Regions from separate parts of the Enterobacter bugandensis genome, predicted to be linked through region 1. Evidence: predicted binding sites of a transcription regulator. Region 1 holds the regulator's gene; the other holds the start of a gene.

Region 1 (15,958 bases):
TTTATTACGATCTGATACGCTGAAATTACCGGCTCTACCCCCGCCACACCTCGCATCCGGCCAAATGTTACAAAGCACTACCAATTATGTGCACTTCGTCATAATCCTGACTTTTGCCCACTGAAAAGCATTGATAATTCGCGTCGCGAAAAATAACCTAAAGACGGTAGTTAATTCGAGGGTATTTATAACTACCCCTGGCCTTTTGGTCTTTTATATTTTCGCCGTTTAAGGCGTTTTAATTCGTCAAAGAGGAATAATCTATGCGTACGTTCAGTGGCAAACGTAGTGCGCTGGCGCTGGCTATTGCCGGTGTGACAGCAATGTCGGGCCTGGTGGTGACACCAGAGGCAAAAGCAGCAGGTTTCATCGAAGATTCTACCCTCACTGGCGGTATTTATTACTGGCAGCGCGAACGTGACCGTAAAGATGTCACAGAAGATAAATACAAAACCAACCTCTCTCACTCTACCTGGAACGCCAACCTGGACTTCCAGTCAGGCTACGCCGCCGATATGTTCGGTCTGGATATTGCCGCGTTTACGGCGATTGAAATGGCTGAAAATGGCGACAGCGGCCACCCGAACGAAATTGCCTTCTCCTCCAGTAATAAAGCCTATGACGAAGACTGGTCAGGGGATAAAAGCGGTATCAGCCTTTATAAGGCCGCAGCGAAATTCAAATACGGCCCGGTATGGGCGCGTGGGGGCTATATTCAGCCAACCGGCCAGACGCTGTTAGCGCCGCACTGGAGCTTTATGCCTGGTACCTATCAGGGGGCAGAAGCCGGGGCTAATTTTGACTACGGTGATGCAGGTGCGTTGAGCTTCTCCTATATGTGGACCAACGAGTACAAAGCGCCGTGGCACATTGAGATGGACAAGTTCTACCAGAACGATAAGAAAACCAAAGTCGATTACCTCCACTCGCTGGGCGCGAAGTACGATTTCAAAAACGATCTGGTTCTGGAAGCCGCATTTGGTCAGGCGGAAGGCTATATCGATCAGTATTTTGCTAAAGCCAGCTACAAATTTGATATCGCCGGTAGTCCGCTGAGCACTAGCTACCAGTTCTACGGTACGCGCGATAAGGTCAGCGATGGCAGCGTAAACGACATTTATAACGGCACCGCGTGGCTGCAGGCGTTAACCTTCGGCTATAAGGTCGGTCAGGTTGATTTGCGTCTGGAAGGCACATGGGTGAAGGCTGAAGGGCAGCAGGGCTACTTCCTGCAGCGTATGACGCCGACCTATGCCTCATCCAACGGTCGTCTGGATATCTGGTGGGATAACCGCTCAGACTTCAACGCCGACGGCGAGAAAGCGGTCTTCTTCGGCGCCATGTATGACCTGAAAAACTGGAACCTGCCGGGCTGGGCGGTGGGCGCTTCTTACGCTTACGCCTGGGATGCAAAACCAGCAGACATGGCGACGCCGGATGCGTACTACGATCCAAACTATCGCCTGAAAGAGTCCTCCTACAGCCTGGATGCTATCTACACCCTGCAGGATGGCCGCGCGAAAGGCACGATGTTCAAGCTGCACTTTACGCAGTATGACAACCACTCCGATATCCCAAGCTATGCGGGCGGTTACGGCAACATCTTCCAGGATGAACGTGACGTCAAATTCATGGTTATCGCCCCATTCACCATCTTCTGATGAGCACACCGGCGGGCTGAGTCCCGCCGGTCTGGAGACTGCATATGATGAAAAAAATCGTAATCGTCGCGCTGATGGCATCAGGGCTGGTGGCGTGTGTTCAGACTCAGGCGCCGAAAGAGGACGCCCGTCTGAAGGAGGCGTATAGCGCCTGTATTAATACCGCGGAAGGATCGCCTGAGAAAATTGAAGCCTGCCAGAGCGTGCTAAATGTGTTAAAGAAAGAGAAAGCGCATGAGGCGTTCGCGACGCAGGAGAATGTTCGCGTGATGGATTATCAGGCCTGCATTCAGGCACGTAAAACCGGTAACGATCAGGAAGTGGCGAAGCGTTGCGATAAAATCTGGAACGAGATACGCAATAACAACAAATAAGTTGCTCTACGCCCGGTGCACTTTGCTTACCGGGCTTTTTTCAGGCAAAAAAAAGCCAACCTTACGGCTGGCTCAGAGTATGAACGCTAACTTATTTTGTGTCGTGAGCGTGTTCATTCTCGCGGCAATCCCCTTCAGCGCAGTGACCGTAAAGGTACAGGCTGTGGTTGGTCAGGCGAATGCCATGACGAGCTGCGATTTCACGCTGACGCGCTTCGATGGAATCATCGCTAAATTCAATGACCTTGCCGCAATCGAGGCAGATCAGGTGATCGTGGTGATGCTGCTGGGTCAGTTCGAATACAGATTTACCGCCTTCGAAATTATGACGGGTAACAATGCCCGCGTCATCAAACTGGTTCAGCACGCGATATACGGTGGCCAGCCCAATCTCTTCACCCATGTCGATAAGACGTTTATAAAGGTCTTCCGCACTGACATGGTGATTGTCTGGACCCTGAAGCACTTCCAGGATTTTTAACCGAGGAAGCGTTACTTTCAGGCCAGCCTTCTTTAATGCGGTGTTGTTGTCAGTCATGCGGAATCTGTCCTGTTGCTAAACGATTCACTTCTCTGGGAAGTGACAGAAAATGCACCTGGGATAATGCGTCTCATTATAGAACTGCCATGCCTAAATGAAAACTGCAAGTCTCAGGCAAAGTATGCTTATAAAAACGTGGTATCACCTACAAACTTGCTCAAAGGAAACCACATTTTGCCAGGGAGACATTGTACAGGTCTGGGCGAAAAAGTTAAAAGTTTGTAGCAATTAATTTAATCGGTTTTACCTGGAAAAGGGCGCAACCCGCGTTGCGCCGTAAAAAATCAGGCGTTGAGAATATCGTCCAGATGCAGTTCTTCGCGGATCTGCTTAACCCACTTCTCTACACGCTCTGCGGTCAGTTCTGGCTGACGGTCTTCGTCAATGGCAAGTCCGACAAAATGATCGTCATCGGCCAGGCCTTTAGAGGCTTCGAAGTGGTAACCGGCAGTCGGCCAGTGGCCCACAATAACCGCGCCATTAGGCTCAATGATGTCGCGAATCGTCCCCAGCGCATCACAGAAGTACTCGGCGTAATCTTCCTGATCGCCACAACCGAACAGGGCAACCAGCTTGCCGTTGAAGTCCACCTCTTCCAGCGTCGGGAAGAAATCGTCCCAGTCGCACTGGGCTTCACCATAGTACCAGGTTGGAATACCCAGCAGCAGAATGTCATAGCCCTCGAGATCTTCTTTGCTGCTCTTGGCGATGTCATGCACATCAGCAACGTCTTTACCGAGCTGTTTCTGAATGTTTTTTGCGATATTTTCGGTATTGCCGGTATCACTGCCGAAGAAAATGCCGATGATTGCCATGAGTAAAATAACCTCTTGAAACTTAATGGTATGGTGGCGCAATTCGGCCACGGATAAGGGCAATAATAGCAGAACTGGCAACCCTGCGGAAACCGCTATCGCGCAGGACTGCACTCTGTGCTACATGAAAAGGGCGATAAAGGGGTTTTTCAGACTTATGCCTGGCTGCGCAGCGTCTCGAGTTGGGCGATGAGCATCTCTTCAATAAGCTCGCTGCGGCTGATGTTACGCGCCTCTGCCAGCTCGTTAAGCGCATCGACCGCGTCGGCGTTGAGCTTCAGTTCGACACGCTTAAGCCCACGATTTTTATCGCGTTTAAGCTGATTGCGTTTATTGATACGCAGCTGTTCATCGCGCGAAAGCGGATTCGTTTTCGGTCGTCCCGGTCGACGCTCATTCGCGAACAGATCTAGTGTCGTACGGTCCGTTTGTTCTTTGGCCATGATTATGAGACTTCGGGGGAAACACGCCGCCCTGCTAAAGCCCGGGCGATAAGCGCGCCATCATACATCACCAAAAACGGCACGCCAACGACTGGAAGCCCGTCATCTTCCAGTCGCTCTCTTTTTAATCAATTTGCAGTATCAGCGAGATAGCGGCGAATGGCGCGCAGTACAGCATCAGGTTTTTCCGCATGCACCCAGTGTCCGGCACCGGCAATGACGTGGGCGCGCGCCTGCGGGAATTGTGCCAGCAGCGTGTCGCGGTACGCGTCGGTAATATAAGGAGAGTTACCGCCGCGAATAAAGAGGGCAGGGTGTGGCCAGGTGGGAACGGTTTCCCAGCCCACGATGTTGTTGTACTGGTCCCACAGCACCGGCACGTTAAAACGCCACTGCCCGTCAACAAACGACTTCAAAAGGAACTGCACCACGCCTTCTTCATCAAGATGCTCACGCATAACCGCTGCCGCCTGCTGACGAGTGGAAACGCCAGCTTCGGTTACGGCATTGATCGCCGCGAAAATCTCATCGTGACGGCGAACGTCGTAACCCACAGGCGCAACGTCAATCACCACAAGCCCGGAAATTCGCTCTGGCGCCAGCGCGGTGAGCGCCATAACCGCTTTACCGCCCATTGAATGCCCGATGAGGGTCACCTTCTGCAGGTTGTGCGCGTCCAGCGTATCCAGCAGATCCTGCGCCATTGCCGCATAGGTCATTTCGTCTGAGCGGCCGGAAAGCCCGTGGTTGCGCATATCGACCTGTAAAATATCGTGATCGGTAACCAAATCGCGGGCCAGCACGCCCAGGTTATCCAGGCTGCCAAAAAGTCCATGAACCAGCACGATGGGGGAATTATTGTTCGGCGATTGTGCAGTTTGCGCTCGGGTATTCAATTTCATGGCAAAGTTCTTTTTTTACGTATGTCAGGTTAGGGTATCATGTTGACCATTCTGCCGCCCGGCTGCAAGGTTCCAGTTTAATCTGACTTTTGCCGCCAACCTGGTTTGACGCTATCCGCTGTTGGGATTTGACCTTATAATCCCAATGACTTGTATTCAGATAAGATATCGCACTGGATTAAGATGAAAACAATCGAAGTTGATGACGAACTCTATCAGTATATTGCCAGCCAGACGCGGCATATCGGGGAGAGCGCGTCCGACATTTTACGGCGCATGCTTAAAATTTCCGCCGCTTCACAGCCTGCCACCCCAGTTACCAAAGATGTCGTGTCTCAGCCGAGCGTTGCTGCACAAGCAAAACCTGCCGTGACGCCGGTAAAAGATAAAGTGCGCGCGATGCGCGAACTGCTGCTCTCCGACGAATATGCGGAGCAGAAAAAGGCGGTTAACCGTTTTATGCTGGTGCTGTCTACACTTTACTCCCTGGATAACAAAGCGTTTGCTGAAGCGACCGAGTCGCTGCACGGCCGTACCCGCGTCTATTTCGCGGGCGACGAGCAGACGCTGCTGCAAAATGGCAATCAAACCAAACCTAAACATGTCCCTGGCACTCCGTACTGGGTGATCACCAATACCAATACGGGCCGCAAGTGCAGCATGATTGAACACATCATGCAGTCCATGCAGTTCCCGGCGGAATTGATTGAAAAGGTTTGCGGTACAATTTAACCCTTGCATCATAAGGACCCGGTAATGGCAAATCACAGCCGTGCAGGCCAACCTGCACAACAAAGCGATTTGATTAACGTCGCTCAGCTGACCGCGCAGTATTACGTGCTGAAACCGGTCGTGGGCAACGCAGAACACTCAGTGAAGTTTGGTACATCTGGTCACCGCGGCAGCGCGGCGCGCCACAGCTTTAACGAACCGCACATTCTGGCCATTGCTCAGGCCATTGCGGAAGAGCGCGCTAAAAACGGCGTTACCGGTCCGTGCTACGTGGGCAAAGATACCCATGCGCTGTCTGAACCGGCGTTTATTTCCGTGCTGGAAGTGCTGGCGGCGAACGGTGTTGACGTGATTGTTCAGGAGAACAATGGGTTTACTCCAACACCGGCGGTATCAAACGCGATCCTTGTGCACAATAAAAAAGGTGGCGCGCAGGCTGACGGTATCGTCATCACGCCATCCCACAACCCGCCGGAAGACGGTGGTATCAAATACAACCCGCCTAACGGCGGCCCGGCTGACACTAACGTCACCAAAGTGGTGGAAGATCGTGCAAACGCGCTGCTGGCCGACGGTCTGAAAGGCGTTAAACGTATTTCTCTTGATGAGGCGATGGCTTCCGGCCACGTGAAAGAGCAGGATCTGGTTCAGCCGTTTGTGGAAGGGCTGGCGGATATCGTCGATATGGCGGCGATTCAGAAAGCTGGCCTGAAGTTGGGCGTGGATCCGCTGGGCGGCTCCGGTATTGAGTACTGGAAGCGCATCGCCGAGCACTACAAGCTGGATCTGATCATCGTGAACGATCACGTCGATCAGACCTTCCGCTTTATGCACCTGGACAAAGACGGCGCGATCCGTATGGACTGCTCCTCCGAATGCGCGATGGCGGGCCTGCTGGCGCTGCGCGATAAATTCGACCTGGCGTTTGCTAACGACCCGGACTATGACCGTCACGGCATCGTCACCCCTGCCGGGCTGATGAACCCGAACCACTATCTGGCTGTTGCGATCAACTACCTGTTCCAGCACCGTCCGCAGTGGGGCAAAGAGGTGGCTGTCGGTAAAACGCTCGTCTCTTCTGCGATGATCGACCGCGTGGTGGACGCGCTGGGCCGCAAGCTGGTGGAAGTGCCGGTAGGCTTCAAGTGGTTCGTTGACGGTCTGCACGACGGCAGCTTTGGCTTCGGCGGCGAAGAGAGCGCAGGCGCGTCCTTCCTGCGTTTCGACGGCACCCCGTGGTCAACCGATAAAGACGGCATCATCATGTGCCTGCTGGCGGCGGAGATTACCGCGGTTACCGGTAAAAACCCGCAGGAACATTACAACGAGCTGGCTGCACGCTTTGGTGCACCAAGCTATAACCGTATTCAGGCTGGCGCGACCTCTGCGCAAAAAGCGGCTTTGTCCAAACTCTCTCCGGAGATGGTGAGCGCAAGCACTCTGGCAGGCGATCCGATCACCGCGCGTCTGACGGCGGCACCGGGTAACGGTGCGTCTATCGGCGGCCTGAAAGTGATGACCGAAAATGGCTGGTTCGCCGCGCGTCCGTCCGGTACGGAAGATGCGTACAAGATCTATTGCGAAAGCTTCCTCGGCGCTGAGCATCGCCAGCAGATTGAGAAAGAAGCGGTAGAGATTGTCAGCGAAGTGCTGAAAAACGCATAAGTCGTGTTCTGGTGCGGGCTGATGCCCTCACCCCGGCCCTCTCCCACGGGGAGAGGGAGAAAACACTAAAAACGGCAACCTCAGGGTTGCCGTTTTGCTTTTACCTAACTGTGTTTGTTCTTCAATTCAAATCTCGGCGACACCAGACCGTACAGCGTCCAGCCCATAAAGGTCACTATCGCCCCGTACAGCATCGCCTCCTGGCCAGACGAGTAGAGTGCATAGAAGCTGTATATCGCCCCAACCAGCGCCACGATATTCGCTACTCGCGCTTTGTGCGGATCCACCTTCGCCACCTTCTGAATGATCGCCAGCGCCGCCATCGACAGAATATACGGGATGATGTTCGTCACCACCGCCAGGTTGACCAGCACGTTGAACTGGCTGTTCAGCGACGGGCTGATGGTCATTAGCGATAATCCGCTCTGGAAGATGACAATTGCCAGCATACCCTGCACCGGCGCATCGGCTTTGGTCACGCGGGAGAAGATTTTCGGGAAATAGCCTTCATCTGCCGAAGATTTAAAAACCTGTGCAATGGTGAACTGCCAGCCAAGCAGCGATCCGCAGCAGGACATCACCATCAACCCCATGATCACTTTCCCGACTTCCGGGGTGAACATCTGCGCAAAGGCCAGTCCGAACGGTGCCGTGGAGTTAGCCAGATCCATGTTTGGCACGATCCCCGCTATCACGTTGGTTGAAACGATATAGATCACCGCCGCGCCCAGCGTCCCGCCGAGAACCGCAATCGGCACGTTCTTCTCCGGGTTTTCCACCACTTCCGCATTTGCGCAGGCGGATTCCAGGCCAAGGAAAGCCCAGAGCGTCATGGCGATAGACGAGCCCACGGCAGTGAAGAACGGCACATGGTGCGGGTTCCAGGAGTTGGCGTACAGCGTCGGGCTAAACCAGAACCAGCCGATGATGCACAGACCGACCACCGGGATGATCACGCCCCAGACGGTAATGCTGCTGAGCTGTCCGGTGATGCGCGCGCCGCCAAAGTTGGCGACGGTACAGATCCACAGCACGCCGATCGTCGCCAGCCCAATTTGCACCGGGCTGAGCGTCGCGCCAAACAGCTCCGTACCGTAGCCCACGGCGGAGATGGCAATCGCCACGTTGGCGATCAGCAGCGACACCCCATAGGTATAGTTCGCCATAAAGTTGCCGGACTTGCCGAAGGCGTACTCGGCATATCCGCCCATGCCGCCTGACTTGCGGCTGAACATCCCGCACTTGGCAAACGCCCACGCCAGCGCCATCGATCCGACAGCCGTCACCAGCCAGGAGATGATAGAGATGGTCCCCACCTCGGCAAGCTTGGTGGGCAGCATGATAATCCCGGAGCCCATCATGTTAACCATGGTGAGGATAGTCAGCTGCACCACGCCCATCTTATTCGACTTGCTCATAATTTTTCTCCTTTCAGCAGCGATGGCTGAGCAGCGGATTGTTTGATGACGTAGCAGCGAACCTGTTTGCGACCGTCACACTCCTCGACGTACACGCCCTGCAGCTCCGGCGCGAAGCCCGGCAGCAGGTTGATGCCTTCTTCCAGCGCGGCAAAGTAGCGCAGCACGGAACCGCCCCAGACTTCCCCTGGAACCACGCACAGTACCCCCGGTGGGTAAGGGAGCGCACCTTCGGCGGCGATGCGGCCTTCCGCGTCGCGCAGGGAGACCAGCTCGACCTCACCGCGCAGGTAGGCGTAGTTCGCCTCTTGCGGGTTCATCATCACGCGCGGGAAGTGAGACTTGCGGAACATCTCTTTTTGCAGCTGCTTCACGTTATGGCGGGCGTACAGATCGTGCATTTCCTGGCAGATCTGGCGCAGGGTGTAACCCGCGTAACGTTCCGGATGCTGTTTGTAGAGGGAGGGCAGGACGTCTTTCAGCGGCACATCGCTCTCAAGCAGTTTTTCGAAGTGCACCAGTTGGGCGACCAGCTGCTGCAGCTTGCCCATGTCCTCCGCAGGGGTAAGCAGGAACAGGATCGAGTTGAGATCGCATTTTTCCGGCACGATGCCGTTTTCACGCAGGAAGTTGGCGAGAATGGTGGCGGGCACGCCGAAGTCGTCATACTCCCCGGTGCGGGCGTTAATGCCCGGCGTGGTCAGCAGCAGCTTGCACGGGTCGATAAAATACTGATGCTCAGCGTAGCCTTCAAAAGCGTGCCAGCGTTCACCCGGTACGAAATGGAAGAAGCGCAGATCGGTTGCAATCTCTGCCGTGTCCCAGCTTTCCCACGCGCGGCCATCCACCGTCGCGGGCACAAATGGACGAATAAATCGGCAGTTCTCCAGGATCAGCTTGCGCGCCTCAATGCCCGTCACCACGCAGTCCATCCACATGTTGCGGCCGCTTTGCCCCTCATGCATGCGGGCGTTAATGTCCAGCGCGGCAAACAGCGGATAAAACGGGCTGGTGGAGGCGTGCATCATAAAGGCATTGTTGAGCCGCTTATGTGGGACATAGCGCTGCTGGCCTTTGATGTGGCTGTCCTTCTTGTGAATTTGCGAGGTTTGCGAGAAGCCCGCCTGCTGTTTATGCACGGACTGGGTGACCAGAATCCCCGGATCGTTTTCGTTCAGCTCCAGCAGCAGCGGCGAGCAGTCGGCCATCATCGGAATAAACTGCTCGTAACCCACCCAGGCCGAGTCAAACAGGATGTAATCACACAGGTGCCCAATCTTATCCACCACCTGACGGGCGTTGTAGATGGTGCCATCGTAGGTGCCCAGCTGGATCACCGCCAGACGGAACGGACGCGCATCGCGTGCACGGCCAGGCGCCACCTCTGCCACCCGTTCACGCAGGTAGCTCTCCTCAAAGCAGTGCGCGTCAATGCCGCCGATAAAGCCGTACGGGTTGCGCGCGGTTTCCAGATAGACCGGCGTTGCGCCAGCCTGGAGGAGGGCACCGTGGTGGTTAGATTTGTGGTTGTTACGGTCGAACAGCACCAGATCGCCTGGGGTGAGCAGGGCGTTAAGCACCACTTTGTTGGACGACGAGGTGCCATTCAGCACGAAGTAGGTCTTATCGGCGTTAAAGACTTTTGCCGCATGCTGCTGGGCAATGCACGGTGCGCCTTCGTGGATCAGCAGATCCCCCATCGCCACGTCGGCGTTGCACAGATCGGAGCGGAACAACGTCTCGCCAAAGAAATCGACAAACTGATTGCCGGCAGGATGACGGCGGAAAAACTGCCCGCCCTGATGCCCCGGGCAGTCAAACGCGCTGTTGCCCTGCTTCACGTAGTCGACAAGGGCGCGGAAAAACGGCGGGCGCAGCTGGGTTTCATACTTCTGCGCGGCCGCTTCCAGCTGGCGTCCATAAAAGTCTTTGCTGGTGTCTGAATGCTCAAATACGCCGTGAATGCGCGATAAATAATCTGTCGGGATGATCTCTTCTTTGTGCGTCGCCACAAATACGGGAATGCCAAAACCGGTAGCTTCTATTTCTTCCAGGATACCGCTGGCAATATCCGTGACCGCCAGAACAATGGCTGCAACATCAATATAATCAGAAGCGCGGACATCCACCACTTCACGCTGGGTAGTAAAGCAGTCCGGACATGCACGGCTGGCTGCGATTTTTAAATTTTTCATCTTTCTCTCTTTATTTTAGGTAATAAGCGTCCCTCGATTTCTTGCAAGAAAGAAATCGATAATTTTCCGGAAAAAAAGCAATGGGTAGCCGCTGATTAAAATCAGTGAATTGCTTTTTTGATGATTGAAATTCAGTTCGCCCGGTGCGGATTAGTCTGAATCAAGATGAATGAGCGCACGAGTTCACAGGCAATTGCCTGTAAGTTAAGGTGTTTCATGATAACCTGTAAGCGAGTGCGCCAGAAGTCGAAGGACTACCGGGCATTAAAGAGATGAAAGTCAAAGCAGTTTCGGTGGGCAAACATCATAATATGCGTTGTCCGCCTTATATGGGGCATTAAGCGATTGTTGTTTTCCATGTTTCATTTTCCTTTCAGTAATTGAAAGCATGGTCATTTTATCCAGGCAAAGGCGATTAACCGTGAAGCAGATCACCATTAACCGATCATTTCAGAAATAATTAGTCGTTTTTGATGAATAATGCAGATCAAAATTCTGAATTGTTAGTGTCACGTTAATAGATTGTGTTGTGAATGTTTGATGCGAGCGTAAATAATCAAAAAAATAACGGTTGGGATATTTGTGAAATATTTTCTGAGAGGTTTCGTTTTTATTTAAAAATAAATTGAATAGTTATTCAAAGCATAAACCGATAACCGATACCGGTTTCAGTTAATAAATGACGGGGGCGCGCGGGGTCAACTTCAAGTTTCTGGCGAAGATGTCCCATATATATGCGTAAATAGTGACTATGCTCCACCGCGTTGGGTCCCCACACCTGACTTAACAGCTGGCGCTGGGTGAGTACTTTACCGTGATTATTAAGCAGCACGGCGAGCAGGCGAAACTCGATTGGCGTGAGATGGATTTCTTCTTCACCGCGCACAATACGCCGCGCGGCCAGATCAACCCGGATATCCCCAAACGTGTAGGTTGGGTCAGCAGGCGTGGTTGCGCTGTGGCGGCGCAGGGCCACGCGCAGGCGAGCCTGTAGCTCGCCGATACCAAAAGGTTTTATCAGATAGTCGTCCGCCCCGGCATCCAGCGCGGCGATTTTATCCGTCTCTTCAGTACGGGCGGAGAGCACCAGAATAGGCATCTGGCTCCACTGACGTACCTCGCGGATAAAATCGATGCCGTCACCGTCCGGCAGGCCAAGATCGAGGATCACCAGGTCCGGCTTGCGGGTCGCGGCTTCAATTAGCCCCCGCTGAAGCGTACCCGCATCATGAACGCGCAGACCATCGCCTTCCAGCGCTGCGCGCAGAAACCGGCTAATGGCGATCTCATCTTCAACAATCAGAACGTTGATCACAAATCCTCTGGTAATTCATTCAGTTCCGGCGGGGTTTCCAGAGGAAGTGTAACACAAAAACGCGCGCCGCCTTCCGGACGATTCTCCGCGAAAATGGTTCCGCCATGAACATCAATTATTGCCTGACAAATCGCCAGCCCCAGCCCCACGCCCGGGATGGCAGACTCCTTATTGCCGCGTGCGAATTTTTCGAAAATAGCCATCTCCTGTCCGGCAGGAATGCCCGGCCCGGTATCCCAGACGTCAAGACGAAGCGTGCCATCGACCACCGTCGCATCCACCCCAATCCGGGCGCTGGGACCCGCATATTTGCCGGCGTTTTCCAGCAGATTAATTAACACTCGTTCAAACAGCGGACCGTCGACGTGAATTAACGTCAGGGGCTCGGGCATGTTCAGCGCAATATGCCGCCCACCGAGGCCGGGTTCGAGCATTTTCAGCGCGCTGCCCACCACCTCTTCAAGCGTGAGCCACTCTTTTTTGAGGTTAAAACCGCCTGACTGGATCCGCGCCATATCGAGCAGGTTATTCACCAGACGCGTGGTATTGAGCACGTGCTGACGGATTTCGCTGGCCTGCATGGCGTGTTTTGAACCTTCCGCTGCCAGGTCCAGCGTCAGGATTTCCGACTGGCCAAACAGGACGGTAAGAGGTGTGCGCAGGTCGTGTGATAGCGCCGCCAGCAGCGAGTTACGAATGCTTTCGCGCTCGCTTGCCAGCCGGGCCTGCTCTTCGCTGGCGGTGAGGGCCAGCCTTTCCAGCGCGCTGGCAACCAGCAGCGTAAAGGTCTCCAGCAGTCGCTGTTGTTCGGGGATCATCAGCTGGCGCAGATTAGAGGGCTCCACGATAACCAGCCCCAGGTTTTTATCGGCGCTGCGCAGGGGCAGAATTTGATAGGGCACGCCGGGCAGGGTGTCGGTCCCTGCACCCGCCGGTAGCCCTTTATCAAAGCTCCAGCGGGCGATGGCTTCGTCCCAGGGCGTCATGCCCGAGGCCGACGTCAGCGGGCGCAGCTTGCCGTGATCGTCCGGGAGTAAAATCAGGTTGCTGGCATGAAAGGTCGAGCGAATAAACTGCTCGCTGGTCTGCACAATATCCAGCGGCGTGCGGCCTACCGCCAGCGATTTCGACATCTCATAAAGATGCCGCGTGCGCTGTTCGCGATAGCGGGCGATACGCGCCTGGTAGCGCACGCCAGCCGTTAAGTTCCCGATCACCAGCCCGACGGTAAGCATCACGGCGAAGGTGAGGATGTACTGTACGTCCGAGACGGCGAGCGTCCCGCGGGGGGCAATAAAGAACAGATCGAAGCTGATGACGTTAATAACCGTCGCCAGTACCGACGGCCAGCGTCCGTAAAAGAGCGCCACCACTACCACGCCCAGCAGGTAGATCATCACAAGGTTGGCCGCGTCGAAGGCAATCAGCCATTTGCTGGCGATTATAGTGATCAGGGCGCAGAGCACGACGGCGACAAGGCAGCCGCGGAGCTGAATGCGCCATTTATCGCTGAAGGCCCGGCTGTCCGGCGCGCGGCTGGGGAGGGGAGCAGGTTTATCGTCCAGCGCCACGATCACCAGGTCCAGATCCGGCGCGCGGCGGGCCAGTTTGTCGGCAAAGGATTCGCGGCTAAACCAGCGGCGATGCTGGCGGCGGCCAATGACAATTTTCCCCAGGTTATGCTCCCGCGCGTAGCGCAGAATGGCCTTATCTTCCTGCGGATCGGAAAGGGTAGCGGTTTCGGCACCCAGCTCCTGCGCCAGGCGCAGCGAGCTCAGGATCGCGCGGCGCTGATTTTCGGGCAGAGCGTGCAGCTGCGGTGTTTCGACATACACCGCATGCCAGACGCTGCCAAATTTGGCCGCCAGGCGCGCAGCGGTGCGGACCAGTTTTTCATTGCCGCTGCCGTGGCCCACGCACAGCAGAATAGCATCCCGCGTGTGCCAGACGCGCTCCTGTCCCTGCAGGTCGCGCCAGGCGCGCATCTGATCGTCAACGCGATCGGCAGTACGCCGCAGGGCCAGCTCGCGCAGGGCAATCAGGTTACCTTTGCGGAAGAAATGTTCGATGGCGCGCTCGGCCTGGCCGGCAATATAAACCTTGCCTTCGTGCAGGCGCTGGCGCAAATCGTCAGGAGGCAGGTCAACCAGCACCACCTCATCGGCAGAATCAAAGAACGGGTCGGGCACCGTCTCGCGCACCTGAATGCCGGTCACGCCGCTGACCACGTCGTTCAGGCTTTCAAGATGCTGAACGTTAACCGTCGTGAACACATCAATGCCGGCCTCGAGCAGCTCTTCAACATCCTGCCAGCGTTTGGGATGGCGTGAGCCTGGCGCATTGCTGTGCGCCAGTTCGTCCATCAGGATAAGGGCAGGGCGGCGCGCGAGGGCGGCATCAATATCAAACTCCGTAACTAACCGACCACGGTGGCTGATGCGGCGGGGCGGCTGGGTAGCCAGCCCCTTCAGCAGCGATGCCGTCTCTTTGCGTCCGTGGGTTTCAACCACGCCGATCAGAATATCGAGCCCCTGCGCCCGAAGCCGCTGGGCTTCCGTCAGCATGGCGAAGGTTTTCCCGACGCCCGCGCAGGCGCCAAAGAAAATTTTCAGTTTGCCGCGATGGGCTTCAGCCGTCTGTTCAAGCAGCCTGTCCGGATCCGGGCGCATGGGCTCGTCGGTCATTTAGTTTTTCCTTAGCGCGTCCAGCGCCAGATTCAGCTCAACAATATTTACCACGGGCATGCCGATGAAGCTGACCAGCGGCTTTTGCGTGTGCTCTGCCACCAGCTTGCTCACCTGTTCCACGGTCAACTGACGGGCGGCGGCGACGCGCGGGATCTGCCAGGCCACCGCTGCCGGCGTCAGGCTGTAGTCCAGCCCGCTGGCCGAGGCGGTCACCAGCTCTACGGGCACCTCGCGGCTGGCCTGAGGATTGGCGGCACGCAGGGTTGCCACGCGTTCAGCGACGGCTTTGTCCAGCTCCGGGTTGCTGCCCGCCAGGTTACTGCCGCCGGATGCCATCGGATTATACGGGCTTTCGGCAGTGGCGGAAGGGCGTCCCTGGAAGTAGCGAGCATCCGTAAAGTTCTGACCAATCAGGCGTGAACCGCGGTTTTCGCCGTTTTGTATAATCAGCGAGCCGTTGGCCTGATCCTTAAACCACCACTGGCCCAGCGCGGTGGTTACCAGCGGGTACAGCCCGCCGGTAATGAGAGACAGCAGAATAAACAAAAGTATAGCGGGGCGTAACATCGTCATTTGATTCACCTTTTAAACCAGCCCGAACAGGGTCAACAGCAGGTCGATAGCCTTAATACCGATGAAAGGCACCACCAGCCCGCCCAGGCCGTAAATCCACAGGTTGCGGCGCAGCATGGCGGCGGCGGTCAGCGGCTTATAGCTCACGCCCTTCAGCGCCAGCGGAATAAGAAAGACAATGATCAGGGCGTTGAAAATCACCGCGCTCAGAATGGCCGATGCCGGAGAGTGCAGGTGCATCACGTTCAGCGCATTGAGCTGCGGGTAGGTGGCCGCAAAGGCCGCCGGGATAATGGCGAAATACTTCGCCACGTCGTTGGCGATACTGAAGGTGGTCAGCGAACCGCGCGTCATCAGCATCTGTTTGCCGATGTGCACTACCTCAATTAGCTTGGTCGGGTTAGAGTCGAGGTCGACCATGTTGCCCGCCTCTTTTGCCGCCTGGGTACCGGAGTTCATCGCCACCGCCACGTCGGCCTGCGCCAGGGCAGGGGCATCGTTGGTACCGTCACCCGTCATCGCCACCAGACGACCTTCCGCCTGATACTGACGAATCAACGCCAGTTTCGCTTCCGGCGTGGCTTCGGAAAGGAAATCATCCACGCCCGCTTCGGCGGCAATCGCCGCGGCGGTAAGA
Region 2 (15,958 bases), 620 kb from region 1:
TTGTTGGTGTGCAGCACCGCGCGGGCAAATTTTTGCATCACGTAGTTGGTTTCATTCCCGGTACCGCGCGACGACCCGGTGGTCATAATCGAACGCGGGCCGAACTGGGCTTTAATGCTGCTGAGCTTCCGGGCGGTGTAGCGGATAGCCTCTTCCCAGGTCACGGGAGTGAATGTCTCTCCCTTGCGGTAGCGGATCATCGGCTGGGTCAGGCGTGGGGTGAGCAGGCGGGTATCGTTAAGGAAATCCCATCCGTAAAATCCTTTCAGGCATAGCGTGCCCTGGTTTGTGGCCCCCTCTGCCGCTTCGGCACGGATGATACGGTTATTCTCAACGACAAGGTTTAGTTTGCAGCCTGCACCACAGTAAGGGCAGACGCTGGCGATTTTTTTCATCAATAACAGACCTGTTAAGAAATGAAGCAAAATGACTGGTAAGCCCAGTCCCGTAACAGGGAGTAAGCAGAAACCATGCCATCTTTATAACGCTTCTTTACAGGGGGTTATGAAAGGAGGGGGGTGTCATCGTCAGCCTGTTCGACAATTCTGACGATGACACGATCGCTGAATGGCAGGGCGTTTAAACGTCATCCATGGTGTAGCCCACAACGATCTCAAGCGTCTTACGAATAACATCCGCCTGCACAACGTCTCTGGTAGCTTCCAGCGTCTGAATGAGCCACAGGATGATCGCTTTATTGGAAATATGACCTTCAGAGGCCAAAACACAGCGTACTGCAGTAGAAAAAATAGCGGACTCTTCAGCAAAACGATCGCCTGCGTGACGGAAATATTCCGCCAGCGCACTGTCTAAAAAAGCAGAGTGGTATTCGGGTTGAAGCTGAATATTTTGTCTCATTTGTTCTCACCGTAGCTGTTAAAATGCAGTCAATGTATTTTTTTGGGATCGGACGGCTTTCCCTTTCCAAACAACGACACTACATTGCCTCTGTTATCATTGAGAGGTCCCTCTCTGCTCATTCGTCCTTGCGCGGTTCTGCGACGTTTTAATCCGAGGCTTTTTGATCCGATATCGGCAATCGCCTTCGCCAGTGTCTCCCGCCGCCGGGGATTCTTTTCATGTGTTTTCATCTGCCGCAGACGCTGAACCAGAGCTTCAGTTGTAACGGGGCCACGCTCTCTCAAAAGAGAAAGAACGGCTTCGCCAATCAGCTGATCGGTCAGTTTGTCTGCGTCACTGCTGTTCATCACGTTATCGTTCGAAGAGCAAGCCAAGCAGCATATGGTAATGCTGTTCCTCTTCGGGGCCCTCGGCCCTTTCAAGGCGACTTAACAGTTTGGTACAGAGCGATTTGCGATTGAGATTTCGCCCGTCGCTAAGGATCTCAACAACGACCTGACCCAGCGTTTCCTGTTGGGTGGGAAGCGTGGCTTTTTCGAAGTACTGTGCGATTGCTGCTGCGGAATCTGCGACGTAACCTTTCTGCTGCATGTTTCGCTCCTGTAAAATTTTGTAATCAGTAACGTTACATTTAAGGTATACACTTTTTCTAAATCTGTACATTAAAAATGTACAGATTTTTAATAAAATCAGGATATATTTTATAAATACTCTATTTTTCAATTAGTTGTTTGTTGTTCATGAAACGGTAATGCTACAGAATATATTGTACAAATCGCACAGCCGCTGTTAAGTTGTACAACACTTGTGAGAGTGCCATTAACGGGCGTAAATGATTGAGATGTAAATTATTTGTGAGGCAATTAATGTGCTATAAGAGAAGTCTCTCCACATGTTTTTGTGGTCAAAACCCTTAACCCCCAGGAATCGCATGCTTACAACCATCATTTACCGCAGTCATATCTGCGAGGACGTTCCAGTGAAAGCACTGGAAGCTATGGTCGCTGCTGCAAATAATAAAAACCGGCAAGCCAACGTCACGGGGATCTTGCTGTTTAACGGCACACATTTTTTTCAGTTGCTTGAGGGGCCAGTGGAGCATGTTTCTGCTATTTATGAGGAGATCTGCAACGACCCGCGACACCATAACGTAGTCGAGCTGATGCGCGATCACGGCCCCGTCCGGCGTTTTGGCAAGGTGGGGATGGAGCTTTTTGATTTGCGCCAGTTCGACAGGAACGAGGTGCTGCAACAGGTGCTGAACAAGGGAACAACACGCTATCAGCTGACTTACAATGACCGTCCGCTGCAGTTTTTCCGTACCTTTGTCGAGGCCACGGAAAAAGCGAACTATTTTGAACTGCCGCCTGCGGATTCCTGGGAGTTCGTTCGCGAAGAAACACGCTTGTCAGCGCAACCCGAGGTAGTCGCGAAAGGAGCGGATTGCAGCTTTGCTTTCCAGCCGATAGTCGATCCGTTTATGCAGCAGGTTGTCTCCTGGGAGGCGCTTCTCCGCACGCCTGACGGCGGCGCTCCGGGGATCTACTTCGCCAATCTGCCGCGTGACGACGTGTATACCTCTGATTTGCACAGCAAGCAGGTGGCACTCTCAATGGCCAGCGCACTCGGGTTGCAGAACCAGACGTTATCCCTCAACCTGCTGCCTATGACGTTGGTTAACATTCCTAACGCCGTTGATTTCCTGCTCACCGCGATTGGAGCAAACGGTTTTGTTCCTGAGCAAATTGTGGTGGAGTTTACCGAAAGTGAAGCCATTTCCCGTTTTGACGAGTTCACGGATTCAGTCAGACAGCTAAAAAGTGCAGGCATCAGCGTGACGATCGATCACTTTGGTGCCGGCTTTGCGGGACTACAGCTACTGGCCCAATTCCAGCCCGACAGAATTAAGATTAATCGCGATCTCGTCGCGAACGTGCATAAAAGTGGCCCTCGACAGGCCATCATTCAGGCGATTATCAAATGCTGTTCCTCGCTTGAAATTCAGTTCTGCGCGGTCGGCGTGGAGAAGGCAGAAGAGTGGATGTGGCTGGAATCTGCGGGCATTTCCCAGTTCCAGGGCCATCTGTTTGCAAGCCCCCGGCATGGCGGAATTCCGGCGATTGCATGGCCGGAGAAGAAATTCGATTTTTGATAAAGCTGTACAAAATTCGGCGTACTTAGCTGTACGAGAAGCAAACTTTAGACAACAATGTATTAACAGGTGAAGGGAGAACGACCCCTTTCACCTGAGCAAAATGCGGTCTTAGTTATACAAATGGTTTGTACAATCTGATAAGGTTGGTGTAGTTAGGTATGGAAGTTCTGAGCGTGAGGGAGTTAATGGCCTATTACAGTATCGGCGAAGTGGCCGAACGATGCGGTATCAACCCCGTTACGCTGCGTGCCTGGCAGCGACGTTATGGATTGTTGAAGCCGCAGCGCAGCGAAGGGGGTCATCGTCAGTTTGACGATGAAGATATCCTGCGTATTGAAGAGATCAAACGCCTGATGAAAAGCGGCGTTTCGGTCGGAAAAGTAAAAGCCTTGCTGGAAAATAAAGAAGTCCTGACTCAGGGTAACTGGGTCTCGTTCCAGGAAGAGATGATGACCGTTCTGCGTTATGCCAGCCCGGCAAAGCTGCGCGCCAAAATCGGTGAGTTCCGCCGGGATCACGCCATGGATGCGCTGATTGATAACATCATTTCCCCCGTCCGCCAGCGAATGAATCAGGATCAAAATACTGTACGCCACATGGCGAGCATGCTTGACGGCGTCCTGATTGAATTCGCGGTTCTAAGCCTGGCGGAGTCGCGCAAGAAAGCGGGTAAAGATGCGTTGCTTATCGGCTGGGAATGCGATGACCGTACCCATCTTTGGCTTGAAGCCGCGCGGCTGGCGCAGCAAGGCTGGCACATTGACGTGCTGGCGGACCCGATTGATTCTCCGCGTCCTGAACTTTTCCCGGGGCAAAAAATCTTCGTCTGGACGGGAAAAACGCCAACACCGCGTCAGCAGGAACAGCTGGATCACTGGCGTGAGCAGGGTTTTAGCGTTTCATTTCACCAATAATAATCAGAGGCCTTGAGGGCCTTTTATTGTTTTAGACACTTCCAGAACAAAAGCTATCTCAAAAATAGGCATTTCCGATACATATTTTACTTTTCCTCTCTTCGCTGTTTTCTCCAACAGATAATCCATTAATTTTCAAAGTATTGAACAATTAAATCCATCCCGCCCGCATCTTCTGACAGGGTCTATGCTTAATAAAAGTAGACAAAAAGGGCGGTTTAGCCGAATGCCCCTGCTGACAGAGGGTTGAAGTGATAATCGTTATCACTAACATGGTGTTATGCCCTGATGGCTAATCAGATGAGGTGGACCTATGGAACTGCATTCAGAAACCTTCAATCCTGCCGATTTTGCCTGGCGAGGATTAACGCTCACGCCTGCGGCGGCGGCGCATATCCACGAGCTGGTGGCAAAAAATCCCGACATTCTCGGCGTGCGCTTAGGCGTTAAGCAGACCGGCTGCGCGGGCTTTGGCTACGTGCTGGATACCGTCACCGCACCGGAAAAAGATGACCTGGTGTTTGAAACCGACGGCGCAAAGCTGTACGTCGCGCTGCAGGCTATGCCGTTTATCGATGGAACCGAAGTGGATTACGTGCGGGAAGGTTTAAACCAGTTATTCAAATTTCATAACCCGAAAGCCCAGAACGAATGCGGCTGCGGCGAAAGCTTTGGGGTATAGGCGGTACTATGTCTCGTAATACTGAAGCAACGAGTGATGTAAACACCTGGAGCGGCGGACACCTCAACTATAAAGAGGGTTTTTTCACGCAGCTGCAGACCGACGAGCTGGCGAAAGGCATTAATGAAGATGTGGTGCGCGCCATTTCGGCTAAACGTAACGAGCCCGAGTGGATGCTCGAATTTCGCCTGAGCGCATTCCGCGCCTGGCTGGAGATGGAAGAGCCGCACTGGCTGAAAGCCCACTACGACAAGCTGAACTATCAGGATTACAGCTACTACTCCGCACCCTCCTGCGGCAGCTGTGACGATACCTGCGCCTCGCAGCCCGGCGCGGTCCAGCAGACCGGTGCCGAGAACAGCTTCCTGAGCAAAGAGGTTGAAGAGGCGTTTAACCAGCTGGGCGTGCCCGTGCGCGAGGGGAGAGAGGTGGCGGTGGACGCCATTTTCGACTCCGTCTCGGTGGCGACCACTTACCGTGAAAAGCTGGCCGAGCAGGGGATCATTTTCTGCTCCTTTGGCGAAGCCATTCATGACCATCCCGATCTGGTGAAAAAGTACATCGGCACCGTGGTACCGAGCAACGATAACTTCTTCGCCGCGCTGAATGCCGCGGTAGCCTCTGACGGCACCTTTATCTACGTGCCGAAAGGCGTACGCTGCCCGATGGAGCTCTCCACCTATTTCCGCATCAACGCCGAAAAAACCGGACAGTTTGAACGCACCATTCTGGTAGCGGACGAAGGCAGCTACGTCAGCTATATCGAAGGGTGCTCCGCCCCGGTACGCGACAGCTACCAGCTGCACGCGGCGGTGGTAGAGGTCATCATTCACAAAGACGCCGAGGTGAAATACTCCACGGTGCAGAACTGGTTCCCCGGCGACGGCAATACCGGCGGTATCCTGAACTTCGTCACCAAGCGCGCGCTGTGCGAAGGCGAAAACAGCAAAATGTCCTGGACGCAGTCGGAAACCGGCTCCGCTATTACCTGGAAATACCCGAGCTGTATTCTGCGCGGGGATAACTCCATCGGTGAGTTTTACTCGGTGGCGCTGACCAGCGGGCATCAGCAGGCCGATACCGGCACCAAGATGATCCACATTGGGAAAAATACCAAATCGACGATTATCTCGAAGGGGATCTCTGCCGGGCATAGCCAGAACAGCTATCGCGGGCTGGTGAAAATCATGCCGACGGCCACCAACGCGCGTAACTTCACCCAGTGTGATTCAATGCTGATCGGTGCCGACTGCGGGGCGCATACCTTCCCGTACGTCGAGTGTCGCAACAACACGGCTCAGCTGGAGCACGAGGCGACCACGTCGCGCATTGGGGAAGATCAGCTCTTCTACTGTCTGCAGCGGGGCATCAGCGAAGAAGATGCCATTTCGATGATTGTGAACGGCTTCTGTAAGGACGTGTTCTCTGAACTGCCGCTGGAATTCGCCGTTGAAGCACAAAAACTCCTCTCCATTAGTCTTGAACACAGCGTCGGTTAAGGAAAGCACATGTTAAGCATTAAAGATTTACAGGTTAGCGTGGAAGAGAAAGCGATCCTGCGCGGTCTCAATTTTGACGTCAAGCCGGGTGAAGTTCACGCCATCATGGGGCCGAACGGCTCCGGGAAAAGTACGCTTTCAGCGACGCTGGCGGGACGCGAAGATTACGAAGTGACAGGCGGCTCGGTCGAATTTAACGGCAAAGATCTTCTGGAGATGTCGCCGGAAGACCGCGCGGGCGAGGGCATCTTTATGGCCTTCCAGTACCCGGTGGAAATTCCGGGCGTCAGCAACCAGTTTTTCCTCCAGACGGCGCTGAATGCGGTGCGCAAGTATCGCGGCCAGGAGGCGCTGGATCGCTTCGACTTCCAGGATCTAATGGAAGAGAAGATCAAACTGCTGAAAATGCCAGAAGACCTGCTGACCCGCTCGGTCAACGTCGGCTTTTCCGGCGGCGAGAAAAAGCGTAACGATATCCTGCAGATGGCGGTGCTGGAGCCCGAGCTGTGCATTCTTGATGAGACCGACTCCGGTCTGGATATCGACGCCCTGAAGATTGTCGCCGACGGGGTGAATTCCCTGCGCGACGGCAAGCGCTCGTTCATTATTGTCACCCACTACCAGCGCATTCTGGACTACATCAAGCCGGACTACGTCCACGTGCTTTACCAGGGACGTATTGTGAAATCCGGTGATTTTACGCTGGTTAAACAACTGGAGGAGCAGGGTTATGGCTGGCTTACCGAACAGCAGTAATGCGCTCCAGCAGTGGCACCGGCTGTTTGAGGAGCAGGGTAATACGCGCTCCGAGCAGGCGCAGCAGCACCTGCAGCAGATGCTGCGCCTCGGCCTGCCGACGCGGAAGCATGAGAACTGGAAATACACCCCACTCGACGGCCTGCTGAACGGCGAGTTTGTGACGCGTCTGGCGGAGATTGACCCGGCCCGGCGCGACGATCTGGCGCTAACGGTGGATGCGGTGCGTCTGGTCTTTGTCGACGGCGTCTGGCGTCCAGAACTGAGTGACGACGCCCGGGATAGCGGGTTCGATATCGTCATTAACGACGACCGCCAGAGCCTGAGCGCCCCGGTTCAGCCGGAAGTCTTCCTCCACCTGACCGAGAGCCTGGCCCGCAGCGTGACGCATATTCAGGTCAAGCGTAACCAGCGTCCGGCAAAACCGCTGCTGCTGATGCACATCACACAGGGCGTGGAGGGCGATGAGATCAACACCGCACACTATCGCCATCACCTTGAGCTGGCGGAGGGGGCGGAGGCCACGGTAATCGAACATTACGTCAGCCTCAACGAGACCCGCCACTTTACCGGGTCGCGGCTGACGATGAACGTTGCCGCCAATGCGCAGCTTCACCATATTAAGCTGGCGTTTGAGAATCCGCAGAGCCACCATTTTGCCCATAACGATCTTCTGCTGGGCCAGGATGCCGCGGCGTACAGCCACAGCTTCCTGCTCGGCGGCGCGGTGCTGCGCCACAACACCAGCACGCAGCTTAACGGTGAAAACACTACGCTGCGGATCAACAGCCTGGCGATGCCGGTGAAGGCAGAAGTGTGCGACACGCGCACCTGGCTTGAGCACAACAAAGGCTACTGCAACAGCCGCCAGCTGCACAAAACCATCGTCAGCGATAAAGGGCGGGCGGTGTTTAACGGCCTGATTAACGTGGCCCAGCACGCCATCAAAACCGACGGGCAGATGACCAACAACAATCTGCTGCTGGGGCGCCTGGCGGAAGTGGACACCAAGCCGCAGCTGGAGATCTACGCCGACGACGTAAAATGCAGTCACGGCGCGACGGTCGGTCGGATCGACGACGAGCAGATGTTCTACCTGCGCTCGCGCGGCATCGACCAGCAGGCGGCGCAGAAAATGATCATCTACGCCTTTGCGGCGGAGCTTACGGAAGCGCTGCACGATGGCGTATTGAAGCAGCAGGTGCTGGCCCGCATTGGTCAGCGTCTGCCCGGAGGCGAAGCATGAGTTTTCCCGTAGAGAAAGTGCGGGCCGATTTCCCGGTTCTGACCCGTGAAGTGAACGGCCTGCCGCTGGCCTATCTCGACAGCGCGGCCAGCGCGCAGAAGCCGAATCAGGTGGTGGATGCGGAAGCCGAGTTCTACCGCCACGGCTACGCCGCCGTGCATCGCGGTATTCATACCCTGAGCGCCGAGGCGACCCAGCGCATGGAAAACGTGCGCACGCAAATTGCAGCCTTCCTCAATGCACGCCTGCCGGAAGAGCTGGTATTTGTGCGCGGCACAACCGAGGGGATTAACCTTGTCGCCAACAGCTGGGGCAACGCCCAGGTGCGCGCGGGGGATAACATCATCATCACCCAGATGGAGCACCACGCCAATATTGTGCCGTGGCAGATGCTCTGCGAGCGTGTCGGCGCACAGCTGCGGGTCGTTCCGTTGAACGACGATGGCACGCTGCAGCTGGAGCAGCTTGACGCCCTGCTGGACGATAAAACGCGGCTGGTGGCGGTCACCCAGGTCTCTAACGTGCTGGGCACCGAAAACCCGGTGACAGAGATTATAGCAAAAGCCCATCAGGCCGGCGCGAAGGTGCTGATTGACGGCGCGCAGGCGGTAATGCACCACGCGGTGGACGTGCAGGCGCTGGACTGCGATTTCTACGTATTCTCCGGGCATAAGCTCTATGGCCCGACCGGGATTGGCGTGCTGTATGTGAAAGAGGACATCCTGCAGGCGATGCCGCCGTGGGAAGGGGGCGGATCGATGATCGCCACCGTCAGCCTGACGGAAGGGACGACCTACGCACGTGCGCCCTGGCGCTTCGAGGCGGGCACCCCCAACACCGGCGGGATTATCGGCCTGGGGGCGGCGGTGTCTTACGTCTCCGCAATCGGCCTCGACGCCATCCAGGAGTACGAACAGCTGCTGATGCACTACGCGCTGCAGGAGCTTGCCAGCGTGCCGGACCTTACCCTGTATGGCCCGGCTGACCGACAGGGCGTGATTGCCTTTAACCTGGGGAAACACCACGCCTATGACGTGGGCAGCTTCCTCGATAATTACGGCGTGGCCGTCCGTACCGGCCACCACTGCGCCATGCCGCTGATGGCTTTTTACCAGGTGCCGGCAATGTGCCGCGCATCGCTGGTGATGTATAACACAATGGAAGAGGTCGACAGGCTGGTGGCGGGGCTTAAGCGCATTCACCAGCTGCTGGGCTAAGAAGAGGCAAAAGATGGCAGAACTGCCGGACAGAGACAAATTGCTGCGCAACTTTGGGCGCTGTGCAAACTGGGAAGAGAAGTACCTTTATATCATCGAGCTGGGGCAGCGTCTGCCGCCGCTCGGAGAAGAGGCGCATAACCCGGAAAACATTATTCAGGGCTGCCAGAGCCAGGTGTGGATTGTGATGGAGCAGTCTGACGACGGCACTATCGCCCTGCACGGCGACAGCGATGCGGCCATTGTAAAAGGACTGATTGCGGTCGTCTTTATTCTTTACCACCGGATGTCGGCGCAGGATATCGTCGCGTTCGATGTCCGCCCGTGGTTTGAAAAAATGGCCCTGACCCAACACCTCACCCCGTCCCGCTCCCAGGGGCTGGAAGCGATGATTCGCGCCATTCGCGCCAAAGCTGCAATCCTTAGCTAGACTTACAGAACAGCATTCATTCTGTTTCGCGAGGTGGTTCCCGCCTCGCTGGTTTTTCAGCTTTCTGGCATCCTGCCAGTGAATAAGGAATCTCAGCATGAAGCGCGCGTCTCTAATAACTCTATTACTCCTCAGTTCGCTCGGTACGTTTAATTCGGCCCGCGCGATGGACTATCCGTTGCCGCCCGCAGGCAGCCGTCTGATTGGGCAAAATCAAACCTACACGATACAGGAAGGGGATAATAAGCTTCAGACTATCGCCCGTCGGTTTAATACGGCGGCGCAGGTGATCCTTGAAACGAACAATACCATTGCGCCAGTAAACCCGGCACCGGGTACCGTTATCACGATCCCGTCGCAGATGTTGCTGCCGGATACCCCGCGCGAAGGCATTGTGGTTAACCTGGCCGAGCTTCGGCTCTACTACTTCCCGCCGGGAGAAAATATTGTCCAGGTCTTCCCGCTCGGCATCGGACAGCTGGGGCTGGAAACGCCGGTGAGCACCACCCGCGTCAGCCAAAAAATCCCTAATCCAACCTGGACGCCAACGGCGGGCATCAGAGCGCGTTCCCTGGCCCAGGGAATTAAATTGCCACCCGTCGTCCCGGCAGGGCCAAATAACCCGCTGGGGCGCTATGCGCTGCGTCTGGGAATTGGTAATGGGGAATATCTTATTCACGGTACCAGCGCGCCGGACAGCGTAGGTCTGCGCGTCAGTTCCGGCTGTATGCGAATGAACGCCCCGGATATTAAAGCCCTGTTTGAACAGGTGCGGGTCGGCACGCGGGTACAGATCATCAACGAGCCGGTGAAATTCTCGGTTGAGCCGGACGGTAAGCGCTATATTGAGGTCCACCGTCCGCTGGCGCAGGTGGAGGGCGAGAACCCGCAGATTTCGCCCATTACCCACTCGGCAGACTTTGCCACCTTTGTTTCTCAGGCCGGAAGCGATAAGGCGTTAATTGATAAAGCCCTGGCGCGCCGTGCCGGGATCCCGGTTGTCGTATCCGCGGGTAGCGGCCCGTCGGCCAGCAATAGCGTGTTGTCAGTGCAGAACAGCCGGGTGTCTGCTGCGGTAGCAGAAGAGGAAGGGGAAAAGGTAACGCAGTAGCAGTTTGACGCAGGCAAAAAAAATGGCGCACAATGTGCGCCATTTTATTAACAGGTACTATTACTTACGGTATTTAGTAGCCTGGTTGTCCAGACGCTGGTTAGCGCGAGCTGCGTCGTCTTTAGCAGCCTGAACGTCGGAACGCATTGCGTTCACGTCGTTGCTCAGCTGGTCAACTTTAGCGTTCAGAGTCTGAACGTCAGAAGACAGCTGATCGATTTTAGCGTTGCTGGAGCAACCAGCCAGCAGAGTAGAACCCAGGATTACCGCGCCCAGTACCAGTTTAGTACGATTCATTATTAATACCCTCTAGATTGAGTTAATCTCCATGTAGCGTTACAAGTATTACACAAACTTTTTTGGGTTGAGAATATTTTTTTGATGGGAATACGCCTATTTTTGATCGTTCGCTCAAAGAAGCATCGAATCAGTGCGTTTTGAGTAAAAAGCTATGTAAAAAAAGGCATTTTTCATCGGATTCATCTTAGATAAATCGCATTTAAATAGAAAAACCCGATTTGCTTTTTGAATGAATTTGGCTAATGCCGGGAATAAAAAAAGCGCCCATTGGGCGCTTTTTATCAAATTTAATTCGTTCGTGAATTATTACAGCACGTGAACGGAGGCAGTATTGGTTGTTCCGCTTGGTACCAGAGCACCAGAAACCATTACAACCACGTCGCCCTTCTGCGCCAGACCGCTTTCCAGAGCCATTGCTTTACCCTGAATGTAGAAATCGTCAGTAGAGGCGATCTCTTTGACCAGGTGCGCAACCACGCCTTTGCTCAGCACCAGCTGACGTGCGGTGGTTTCGTTGGTGGTCAGGGCCAGGATGGTGGCATCCGGGAAGTATTTACGCACTGCGCGCGCAGATTTACCGCCCTGGGTCGCAACAACAATCAGTGGCGCTTCCAGTTTCTCAGCGGTTTCTACCGCACCGCGGCATACTGCTTCAGTGATGCGCAGCTTGCGGCTGTCGTTGTTGAAGTCCAGACGGCTGGTCATCACGCGGTCAGTACGTTCGCAGATGGTCGCCATGATGCCGACCGCTTCCAGAGGGTATTTCCCTTTCGCGGATTCACCGGACAGCATTACTGCATCGGTACCGTCGAGGATGGCGTTCGCCACGTCGCCTGCTTCAGCGCGGGTAGGGCGTGGGTTTTTGATCATGGAGTCCAGCATCTGCGTGGCGGTGATAACCACTTTACGCGCGCGAACACATTTCTCGATCATCATCTTCTGCGCGAAGATCACTTCTTCAACCGGGATTTCAACGCCCAGGTCGCCACGAGCAACCATGATGCCGTCAGACGCTTCGAGGATTTCGTCGAAGTTGTTCAGGCCTTCCTGGTTTTCGATTTTGGAGATGATCTGGATCTTCTCGCCGCCGTGGGCTTTCAGGTGCTCACGGATTTCAACTACGTCGGAACGCTTACGGATGAAGGACGCCGCAACGAAATCAACGCCTTGTTCGCAGCCGAAGATCAGGTCCTGTTTGTCTTTCTCCGCCAGTGCTGGCAGCGCGATAGAAACGCCCGGCAGGTTAACACCTTTGTTTTCGCCCAGGTCGCCGTTGTTCAGCACTTTACAGATAACTTTGTTACCTTCGATAGCGGTGACTTCCATACCGATCAGACCATCGTCGACCAGCACGGTGTTACCCACGGACAGATCGCTGGTGAAGCCTTCATAGGTGACCGCAACGATTTCGCTGTTACCAACAACGGATTTGTCGGTAGTGAAGGTGAAGGTCTGGCCCGCTTTCAGAGAGACGTCGTTACCGCCCTCCAGTTTGATGGTACGGATTTCCGGACCCTTGGTATCGAGCAGGATCGCCGCTTTTTTACCGGTCTTGCTCATCACGTTGCGCAAGTTCTGGATACGCTGACCGTGTTCTGCGTAGTCACCGTGGGAAAAGTTCAGACGCATCACGTTCATGCCGGCGTCCAGCATTTTGCTCAGCATCTCTTCGGATTCGGTTTTCGGGCCGATAGTACAAACAATTTTCGTCTTTTTCATGACAGTCTTAGTCTTTAAGTTGGGAAGGATATGGAAATCTCGCTCCGGGGGCGCACCGCCGCGGAGTCAAACCTGTGTTGCAAAAGAGTATATGACACGCACTAAGGATAGGAGACATCAAATGAGCGTGCAGAAGAAAGTGTGCCTGAGTGACAGCCCAACGAAGGAGAGGAGAAGTTGTACGTTGTTTTTTGTATTCCAAGCGCTGAAACCATTCACCAGGGATTTGGCGCGCATTATACGCTAATTTTAAGATAAAAGGAAAATGGAAACGGTGTTTCAGAATTAATCAATGCCGTTTCACATAATATTGTTATCAAGGCGTTAAGCCATGATGACAACTTTTGGCGGCAGGTGAGCGACCTGCCTCCGTTTGCTTATTTTTGCAGCGCCTGGCTGAGGTCGGCAATCAGGTCTTTCGGATCTTCAATCCCCACCGACAGGCGGATCAGCTGCGGCACAATGCCGTTTGCCAGCCGTTGTTCCAGCGGAATCGAGGCGTGCGTCATGCTGTAAGGCTGGCTCACCAGGCTCTCCACGCCGCCCAGGCTTTCCGCGAGGGTGAACAGCTTCAGGTTGCGAATCACCTCGCTGGCGCGTTGCGCATCGCCTTTCACCACGACGGAAATCATGCCACCGGGGAGCGCCATCTGGGTGCGGGCTAGCTGGTACTGCGGATGCGATTCCAGGCCGGGATAGAACACTTTTTCGACCAGAGGATGCTGCGCCAGCCATTGCGCAATCTCCAGCGCGTTGCTGCTGTGCTTTTCTACCCTCAGCGCAAGCGTGCGGATACCGCGCAGGGTCAGGAAGCTGCTGAACGGATCCAGGACACCACCGACCGCATTTTGCAGATAGCCAAGCTGGTCCGCCAGCGCCGGATTATCTCCCACCACTGCCAGCCCGGCCACCACGTCAGAGTGCCCGTTAAGGTATTTGGTGGCGGAGTGCACCACGATATCGAAACCGGACGCCAGCGGGCGGTGGATCACCGGCGATGCGAACGTGTTATCCGCCACGCTGATGACGTTATGACGACGGGCGATCGCCGCAATGGCCGTCAGATCCGCCAGCTTCAGCAGCGGGTTGGTCGGCGTTTCGACCCACACCATGCGGGTCTCCGGGCGAATGGCGGCCTCAAGCCCGGCTAAGTCGTCCGGCTTAACCCAGCTGACCTGCAGGCCCGTACTGCGTTTGCGCACGTTTTCAATCAGGCGATACGTCCCGCCGTAAACGTCATCAATGGCGACGATATGGCTGTCTTTATCCAGCAGTTCGAGCACCGTGGAGATGGCCGCCAGACCGGAAGCAAAGGCGTAGCCGCGCGTGCCGCCCTCCAGTTCGGCGATGGCGGTTTCCAGCGCATGGCGCGTTGGGTTGCCGCTGCGGGAATATTCATAGCCGGTATGCTCGCCCGGTGACGGTTGCGCAAACGTCGACGTGGCGTAAATCGGCGGCATGACGGCGCCGTGCGGGTCGTTGAATGCGCCGCTGTGGACGCTCAGGGTTGCCAGGTTTTTCATCGTTTAATCCTTTATTGCTGTAGACGATTGCGCCACGCGGTCAGGACGTCGCTGCGCGTAATCAGGCCGAGAAAATGGTCATTGTCGTTAATCACGGCCACCAGACCGCGGTCGAAGATGGCGTGCAGGGCGCTCTCCGGGGCACGTTTATCAAGAAATTCCACCTGACGGGTCATGGCCGCCGTGACCGGCAGGGTAAAGCGGTCGCCGTCGCCGCCGATATGCCGCAGCAGATCCCACTCGTCGATAATGCCCACCACCTTGCCGTTCTCCAGGACCGGCAGCTGAGAGATGTCATACAGGCGCATGCGTGCCAGCACGGTGGAAAGCGTATCGTCCGGCGCGGCGGTGACGGTAGCGCCTTCATCATGGCGCAGGGCAATGTAGTCGGAGAGATCCCCCGCCTGAGGGCGCGTGATAAGCCCCTGCTGGCGCATCCAGTCGTCGTTAAACATCTTCGATAGATACTTATTGCCGCTGTCACAGGCAAAGGTCACCACGCGCTTCGGCGTGGTCTGCGCCTGGCAATACTTCAGCGCCGCCGCCAGCAGCGTGCCGCTGGAGGAGCCCGCCAGAATGCCTTCCGTTTTCAGCAGCTCGCGCGCGGTGGCGAACGCTTCGCGGTCGGAGATGCGCCAGGCGCGATTCACCCCTTCGATGTGGGCCAGCGGGGGAATAAAGTCTTCGCCAATGCCCTCTACCAGCCAGGAGCCCGCGTCGCGGTAGCGTCCGGTTTCCACCTGGTCAGCGAGAACGGATCCGGCCGGGTCAGCCAGGACAAACTCCGTGTGCGGAGAGTGCTCGGCGAACCACGCCTGCAGGCCGCCCAGCGTGCCGCCTGAGCCGACGCCGACCACGATGGCGTCAATTCTGCCGTCAAGCTGCTCGTACAGCTCCGGTGCCGTGGTGGTGCGGTGCGCCAGCGGGTTGGCCACGTTATTAAACTGGTCGATGTAAAACGCGCCGGGCAGCTCGTTAGCCAGACGCCGGGCGTAATCCTGGTAATAGGCGGGGTGGCCCTTATTCACGTCCGAGCGGGTCAGCACCACCTGGGCACCCAGCGCGCGCAGGTGGAAAATCTTCTCGCGGCTCATTTTGTCGGGCACTACGAGGATCAGCGAGTAGCCTTTCTGGGCGGCGATCAGGGCCAGGCCGAGGCCGGTATTGCCCGCCGTGGCCTCAATAATCGTGCCGCCCGGCTGCAGCTGGCCGGTGCGTTCCGCTTCGTTAATCATCGACAGCGCAACGCGGTCTTTAATCGAGCCGCCGGGGTTCTGGTTCTCCAGCTTCAGAAACAGCGAGCAGGGACCGGTATCAAGCTTATGCAGCTGGATCAGCGGCGTGCGGCCAATCAGTTCGGTGACAGAGTGGTAAATCGTCATGATGTTTTCCTTTCGGGATGTCATGACGGGATGATAGGGCGGTGAAATTTTCTCAATAAAGAACCATTCACTGCCGTTTAGAACAGAAAGGAATATAAATGCCGTTTTTGGATGTCAGGACAGCAAGACGTAAAGTTGTCTGGATGTGGGGATGGCTATATCG

What was found. The regulator Fur, encoded in region 1, represses iron uptake genes when iron is present. The targets are predictions, from matches to a motif close to ATAATAATGAGAACNACTATCAA.
Region 2: a site for Fur is predicted at 4,182-4,204, ahead of sufA (Fe-S cluster assembly scaffold SufA). Genes of this name have one in related genera too.

Annotation. Positions count from the first base shown of each region.
Region 1 is NZ_LT992502.1:1,356,389-1,372,346, forward strand. Features, by position in the region: gene chiP (chitoporin ChiP) at 264-1,661, shown strand; gene chiQ (ChiQ/YbfN family lipoprotein) at 1,709-2,035, shown strand; gene fur (ferric iron uptake transcriptional regulator) at 2,127-2,573, opposite strand; gene fldA (flavodoxin FldA) at 2,861-3,391, opposite strand; gene ybfE (LexA regulated protein) at 3,547-3,834, opposite strand; gene ybfF (esterase) at 3,963-4,736, opposite strand; gene seqA (replication initiation negative regulator SeqA) at 4,920-5,468, shown strand; gene pgm (phosphoglucomutase (alpha-D-glucose-1,6-bisphosphate-dependent)) at 5,493-7,133, shown strand; gene potE (putrescine-ornithine antiporter) at 7,238-8,551, opposite strand; gene speF (ornithine decarboxylase SpeF) at 8,548-10,746, opposite strand; gene speFL (leader peptide SpeFL) at 11,001-11,105, opposite strand; gene kdpE (two-component system response regulator KdpE) at 11,384-12,061, opposite strand; gene kdpD (two-component system sensor histidine kinase KdpD) at 12,058-14,745, opposite strand; gene kdpC (potassium-transporting ATPase subunit KdpC) at 14,746-15,321, opposite strand; gene kdpB (potassium-transporting ATPase subunit KdpB) at 15,334-15,958, opposite strand, start outside.
Region 2 is NZ_LT992502.1:1,973,507-1,989,464, forward strand. Features, by position in the region: gene fdhF (formate dehydrogenase subunit alpha) at 1-395, opposite strand, end outside; gene DG357_RS09665 (biofilm development regulator YmgB/AriR family protein) at 580-858, opposite strand; gene DG357_RS09670 (hypothetical protein) at 888-1,208, opposite strand; gene ycgZ (regulatory protein YcgZ) at 1,213-1,452, opposite strand; gene DG357_RS09680 (diguanylate phosphodiesterase) at 1,793-3,013, shown strand; gene DG357_RS09685 (MerR family transcriptional regulator) at 3,202-3,930, shown strand; gene sufA (Fe-S cluster assembly scaffold SufA) at 4,244-4,612, shown strand; gene sufB (Fe-S cluster assembly protein SufB) at 4,621-6,111, shown strand; gene sufC (Fe-S cluster assembly ATPase SufC) at 6,121-6,867, shown strand; gene sufD (Fe-S cluster assembly protein SufD) at 6,842-8,113, shown strand; gene sufS (cysteine desulfurase SufS) at 8,110-9,330, shown strand; gene sufE (cysteine desulfuration protein SufE) at 9,344-9,760, shown strand; gene ldtE (L,D-transpeptidase LdtE) at 9,858-10,871, shown strand; gene lpp (murein lipoprotein Lpp) at 10,932-11,168, opposite strand; gene pykF (pyruvate kinase PykF) at 11,478-12,890, opposite strand; gene ynhH (protein YnhH) at 12,898-13,092, opposite strand; gene DG357_RS09735 (trans-sulfuration enzyme family protein) at 13,268-14,413, opposite strand; gene DG357_RS09740 (pyridoxal-phosphate dependent enzyme) at 14,425-15,795, opposite strand.